Regions from separate parts of the Bacillus sp. FSL H8-0534 genome, predicted to be linked through region 1. Evidence: riboswitches for the same ligand, from Rfam matches in the RefSeq annotation. Region 1 holds a riboswitch; each other region holds the start of a gene.

Evidence for each region. A riboswitch is a leader RNA that binds a small molecule or an ion and turns the genes downstream of it on or off. The one in region 1 is predicted to bind cyclic di-AMP.
Region 2: another riboswitch for cyclic di-AMP. It lies ahead of MHH71_RS06290 (APC family permease); the one in region 1 lies ahead of MHH71_RS12110 (hypothetical protein).
Region 3: another riboswitch for cyclic di-AMP. It lies ahead of MHH71_RS07170 (potassium-transporting ATPase subunit KdpA); the one in region 1 lies ahead of MHH71_RS12110 (hypothetical protein).

Annotation. Positions count from the first base shown of each region.
Region 1 is NZ_JBBOUC010000001.1:2,355,021-2,357,292, reverse strand. It holds gene MHH71_RS12120 (thiazole biosynthesis adenylyltransferase ThiF) at 1-89, shown strand, start outside; gene thiD (bifunctional hydroxymethylpyrimidine kinase/phosphomethylpyrimidine kinase) at 96-908, shown strand; cyclic di-AMP (ydaO/yuaA leader) riboswitch at 1,160-1,307, shown strand; gene MHH71_RS12110 (hypothetical protein) at 1,401-1,799, shown strand; gene MHH71_RS12105 (hypothetical protein) at 1,813-2,034, shown strand.
Region 2 is NZ_JBBOUC010000001.1:1,209,684-1,211,955, reverse strand. It holds gene MHH71_RS06295 (PAS domain S-box protein) at 1-448, opposite strand, end outside; cyclic di-AMP (ydaO/yuaA leader) riboswitch at 827-975, shown strand; gene MHH71_RS06290 (APC family permease) at 1,117-2,272, shown strand, end outside.
Region 3 is NZ_JBBOUC010000001.1:1,379,322-1,381,593, reverse strand. It holds gene MHH71_RS07175 (TlpA family protein disulfide reductase) at 56-610, shown strand; cyclic di-AMP (ydaO/yuaA leader) riboswitch at 849-990, shown strand; partial or broken gene MHH71_RS07170 (potassium-transporting ATPase subunit KdpA) at 1,100-2,146, shown strand.

The DNA of each region.
Region 1 (2,272 bases):
TAGTTGCCTTTCAAGATGGACGCGTACTTGTGCATGGAACAAAAGATATAGTAGAAGCAAAAACGATTTATCATCGCTATTTTGGATAGAAAAGGATGAGTGAGATGAAAGTGAATAAAGCTTTAACAATTGCTGGATCAGATAGCGGCGGTGGTGCAGGTATTCAAGCAGATTTAAAAACATTTCAAGAGCTTGGTGTATATGGAATGACAGCTATTACAGCTATTACAGCTCAAAACACACTTGGTGTGCAAGGAGTATATCCTGTTACACTTGAAGGGGTTCAGGAGCAATTAAATTCAATTGGTGCTGATTTAACACCAGATGCTGTTAAGCTTGGCATGCTATTTAGTAGTGAAATTATTAAGGTCGTTGCAGAAAATATTAAAAAGTTTGGCTGGAATAATATTGTACTAGATCCTGTTATGATTGCAAAAGGTGGAGCATCATTGTTACAACAAGAAGCTGTGCAAGCATTAAAGGAATATTTATTACCAATTGCAACAGTTGTGACTCCGAATGTACCGGAAGCAGAAGTATTAACAGAGATGGAGATTCATAACATCCAAGATAGTAAAGAAGCTGCAAAAGAGTTGCATAGATTAGGAGCCAAGTACGTTCTTATGAAAGGTGGACATGCGGATTATCAAGGAAATGAAGTTATTGATTTCTTATTTGATGGTGAACAATTTATTGAGTATAGAAGTGAAAGAATTGATTCAAAACAAACGCATGGTAGCGGTTGTACATTTGCATCTGCTGTAACGGCAGGACTTGCAAATGGGTATCCAATCGAAGAAGCGGTTCGAGAAGCGAAAAAGTTTATTAGCATAGCAATTGAACAGCAATTGAATATTGGAAGTGGTCATGGGCCAACGAACCATTTTGCATATAAAGTGAAACTTTAATCAGTGGAGAGCTTCATCCCCCACTGATTATTAGCCTTCACCAATCGGGCTTTTACAGGCAGTTGATTCCCCATCTAGTAGCTTTTGCTTTCGCTGCATTTTTGGGGATCTTACTGCCTGTTAATGCGGGGCAAACGTCAAGAAACCCGTGCATAAATATTCAAGTTTTGATGGGGAAGTCAGTTTTATAACTGGCTTTTTTTATTGTTTACTTTTTCCATATTTAGGAGTATTATATCAGCCAGAATCTGTTTTTTGTAACGCTGAGTCCGATTCATTTGGAGCGGAGGAACCAAATTGTGCATGGTCACTAGGGGTGAATCTTTCATGATGAAAGTAGGGCTACTCTCAAAGTCCGAATCCGACAGCTAACTTCGTAAGCGTCTTGAGAGAGGATGGTGCATGGATGGATACATCACTTCATCGGTCTGACTAGTATAGGAGAATATCAATCTATATTTGAATTCTTTTATGCTAAGGAGGATGATGTACATGGATGGGGAAAAAGAGGTAACGCTCATTTGTGTAGGGGAAGAGGAAAAAGTAAACAGTTTACGAGAATTAGTGCCTTTTCAACAAGATATGATTATTTTTACCGCAACTGAACATGTAGCGGCTGAAGTGCGAGCATGTGGATTTGAATCAACTTATTGTTGCAATGGTGAGCAGAATTTAACTAATATTTGCAAGAGGATTAAAAAAGTAATCCTGCTAGGAGATGAGCTTCCAACAGTTAGCTTTTTTACCGAGCGTATTCGATTTTCTTTTCAAGCACCTATTACAGTTGTCACAAGAAATAAAAGATATCCAGTAAGGCTCTATCAAACAATTGGAGCTACATTTGTAGTGTTTACAAATTGTGATAACATTTCTTTTTTATTTTTTGAATAGGGCGGGGGAAGTGATGATGAAGGTGTTATTACGCGAGGATATAGCGTATCGTTGGGCAGTATCAGTAGAGCGAGTTCAAGAATTAGCAATGGATTCTATGTTTCCAAAACCATATATGATATTGCCATCAGAAGAGAGTTTGTATTTAGAAACGGATATTATTGCGTATGAAATGTTGCATGTGGAACTAACACGAGTCTATATTCGTGGGAGAAACTTGCGTTCATTTTTATAATGCAAAAAGGGAATGAATTCAAGGTACTATTAAAACGGTACTCAAATTCATTCTCTTTTTTTATTTCATATTAAAAATCGATTTTGATGAAAAAGAAAGAAAAGACAAGGAAACAGATGATAAAATATTAATCTTAATCAATGTAAGCGTTTAAATGATGAAATATTTTCTTATTTTAGGTAATTTTACTCTTTACAAGTTAAATATAGAGGAGTATATTTACATTCATAAATTGTTC
Region 2 (2,272 bases), 1.1 Mb from region 1:
GAAAAAAGAATCCGAATACCAAATGGATCATAGCTATATAAACAGCTAGATAGAGAAAGACTCTCTTAAAGGGATGAAGCTCCTTGAGATAAGTTTCAAAAATAGTATATATAGTAGCTATTCCTAAAGAAACAATCAAAGATGGTCCCCAATTACCACCAAGATAGAAAATGCGCATAATTATAATAAATGTTATTGTAATCCAACCGGCCGTACGACCAAAATAAATGTACGAAATTATAAGAGGAGCCATTCGGAGATCATAAAACAATCCCATGTGCTTAAAATTAAAGACCATCAGAATAGCAGCTATGATACCGGCAACTACTCCTCCGTATAGCCGGTTTAATTTAGAATTAATATTCAAAATCAACACCCGAATGAATATAGCTGAGCTAACTAGGAAAGCAAAAATAGATAGATTAATGAAGAATCCTTTGAAAATCATGTAATATTCCTCCTCCCATTGAATATATTCGACAAAAAGTAAGGAAATCCTACAAATAAAACGGGTTTTAGATTTAATATTTCGAACAATAAGAGTATTAATAGGGGAACTGATAGAAGTAATCGATGGGTCTAGATATATGTATACTGTAGTTGAAAAAAGGTGAAGTCTATTCATTAATAGATAGCGTATATATAAATAATTTGATTGTGGTGCAAAAACTTCAAAAGCTAATTTTATATGATGCATTATATTCATTCACGAAGTAATACCCTATATAATCATCACAATTTTTCTATTTCTAAAAATTTAAGCCATTGTTTAAAAATTTTTGTTTACTTTTTCTAAATAAGGGAGTATGATAATCGACAGTTTCGAATTTCTAAATCGCTGAAACCTGATGGTACGGGGGAACCGTTTTTATGGATTGATACATAATCCAAGGGGTGAATCCTTGCAAAAGAGGTAGGGCTACTCACAGGCCCGAATCCGACAGCTAACCTCGTAAGCGTTATATGAGAAGGAAGGTGGAGCTTGTGCGACAAAAAAATTAATGTCTACAAGTCTATTTGTTATGGCTTGTAGACATTTTTTGTTTTCTGAAAAATAGCGTATTAATTTGACTAAAAGAGAAATGTACGTACAAAGTTATTGGAGAGTGGACAGCAGTGGTTTCAACTATAAAGAGGTTTTTAATTGGAAGACCCTTAAAATCAACCGAATTAGGAGAGCAAAAGCTTAATAAAACGAAAGCGTTAGCGATTCTATCTTCTGACGCATTATCATCGGTTGCCTATGGTCCGGAGCAAATATTGATTGCTCTATCTACGGTGGGGGCGTTAGCATTTTGGTATTCTATTCCAATCGCAATAGGAGTCTTAGTTTTGCTAACAGCTCTAATTTTGTCTTATAGACAAATTATTTTTGCCTATCCTCATGGCGGGGGAGCATATGTAGTATCAAAAGAAAATTTAGGTGTTAATCCAGGATTAATAGCTGGAGGTTCCTTATTAGTAGACTACATTTTAACGGTGGCAGTAAGTGTATCTGCAGGTACAGATGCTATTACATCTGCTTTTCCTAGCTTACATGCTCATAATGTAATTATTGCTATTATCTTTGTATTATTTATTACAATTTTGAACTTAAGAGGAGTAACGGAATCAGCTTCTATTTTAGCTTATCCCGTTTATTTATTTGTTTTAGCGTTATTTATATTAATCGGTGTAGGTATATACAACATTGTAACAGGTGAAGTCTCACCTAATTTGCATACACCAATTGGTACACCAGTAGCAGGGGTTAGTTTGTTTTTACTTTTAAAAGCATTTGCATCAGGTAGTTCTGCTTTGACAGGTGTTGAAGCCATTTCCAATGCGATTCCAAACTTTAAAGATCCGGCTCCTAAAAATGCTGCTAAAACGTTACTTGCGATGGGCTCCTTACTTGCAGTGTTATTTTCAGGAATCGTATATTTAGCTTACTATTATGGTATTACTCCAAGTGGAGAGGTAACAGTTGTTTCACAAATTGCCGAAGAAACATTTGGACGGAACTTCATGTATTTCTTTATTCAAGGAACAACAGCGTTGATATTAATACTTGCTGCTAATACTGGTTATTCTGCTTTTCCTTTATTAGCAGTTAATCTTGCAAAAGATAAGTTTATACCTAGAATGTTTACAGTTAGAGGAGACCGATTAGGGTATTCAAATGGAATTATCATACTTGGAATTGCTTCAATTCTTTTAATTATTGCTTTCCAAGGGCAAACAGAACATCTCATTCCACTTTATGCAGTAGGCGTGTTTATTCCATTTACGT
Region 3 (2,272 bases), 980 kb from region 1:
TGTGTGATATACCGAAGTTAAATAAAAAGTGAACTCGATAATGGGAGGAAAAATAGTGAAAAAATTAATTGTAATTATACTAGCTGGAGCACTTATTTGGGCTGGAGTTAACTTTTATAATTCCAAGCAAGAAGAAAAAGAACGGAAAGCAAAACAAGCAGCACTGCAAGAGAAAGAAGTATTACCTCAAGTAGGATTTAAGGCGCCGAAAATCACACTAAAAGGATTAGACGGAAAGCTTTATTCATTAAATGATGCAAAAGGAAAACCGTATGTTATCAATTTCTGGGCGTCATGGTGTGGACCATGTGAAATGGAAGCGCCGGACTTAGTTCGTCTTTACGATAAATATAAAGGTGAAATCGAAATTTTTGCGGTGAATGCAACGATTGGAGATGCAGTACAAGAAGCAAAGGCGTTTGCAGATCGTTTTGGATTTAAGTTCCCAATTTTATTAGATATGGATGGGGTGGCGGGACTTGATTATAAAATTGTTTCACTGCCAACAACGTTTTTTGTTGATAAAGATGGGATTATTGTAGATCAAGCGCGTGGAGTATTACCTCCGGATCAGTTGGAAAAGAAATTCAAACAATTAATTGAGAAGTAAGAGGGGGATAAAGGTTACAAAGCTTCTCATAGGGATAGGAAATGGAAGTGGGTGATTTCCAATGATATCATTTTTCACTATTTCATGTGCTACTATATTTATAGAGATTAGCATTATTCATATGTATTGGGAGTTTATTGTGAGAAGATTCCTTCTTTTTTGTTTTCTCTCTCTTTACAACTATCATTTAGAGGAGTATATTAACAATCAGAATAGCTCAATGTAGATTTTACAGCCAAATAATAAATCGCTTAATCCACTTCAGGAGCGGGGGAACCAAATTTGTGCATTGTCACTAGGGGTGAATCCTTTTATAGGTAGGGCTACTCTCAAGGCCCGAATCCGACAGCTAACCTCGTCAGCGTTTTGAGAGGGGGGCTTGTGTGTGTAAAAAACACTAGGTGCAACCTGGTGTTTTCTTTTTATTCTCTTGATGGTAAAATATAACATTTGTTTTTGAGTGTAATGGAAACAGAGAGGGGAAAGAGGATGAACTGGCTTACAAGTCTAATTACAATTGGCCTATTCGTAATTGTTGCAAAACCGATGGGAGACTATATATACAATGCTTTTCAGCGTAAGGAACCATTTCAAAAGGTATTTGGCCCACTGGAAAACATCTTATTTAAAATTGCTGGGATTAAAGGGCATAGTCAGACTTGGAAACAATATATGTTTTGCTTAATGAGCACAAATTTTTTCTGTATCTTGGTTGTATATTCGATATTTCGATTACAAGGGATTCTTCCATTAAACCCGAATCACTTTTTAGGATTAGAACCAACATTAGCATTTCATACAGCAATTACATTTATGACGAATGCGAATTTACAACACTATGGGGGAGAAAGTAGTTTATCATATTTCTCTCAAATGGTAGGTGTGACATTTATGATGTTTGCGGCACCTGCAACTTCATTGTCAATTGGTATTACGTTTATTCGTGTACTAGCGGGGAAAAGAATAGGAAACTTCTTTGTTGATTTTGTACAAGCAATTACAAGAGTATTATTGCCAATTTCATTTGTGGCATCATTGATATTTGTGGTTTTAGGGACACCGCAAACACTGGATCCAACAATTGTTGTGAAAACGTTGGAAGGAACGGCACAAGAAATTCCTCGTGGACCGGTAGCGTCTTTGCTTTCTATTAAAGAACTTGGTGACAATGGAGGAGGTTTTTTGGGAACAGTTTCTGCGCATCCTTTTGAAAATCCCAATATGATAAGTAACGTGCTACAAATGATGTTACAAATGTTAATTCCGATGGCTTTTCCATTTGTATACGGAAGAATGGTTGGCAATCGGAAACAAGGTAGAATGTTTTTTATATCAATGTTCATTCTTTTGATTATCGGATTTTGTACGCTTGCTATATCTGAATTGAAGGGGAATCCATTGTTAAATCAATTAGGGATAGAAAGTTCACAAGGAAATATGGAAGGGAAAGAAACTCGTCTTGGCGTCATCTCTTCTGCTTTATATGCAACTGTTACAAGTGCCTCTGGAACAGGTGGTGTTAATACAACACATGATATCCATATTAATAACTAACCATAATTAGATATGGCTAGTTATTTTTTTTAGAAAAAACTTTCTCAATATGCTTTTTGATATAAAGAGAATCTATGTTCGTATTTTTTGTGGTAAAATATTCTGTAA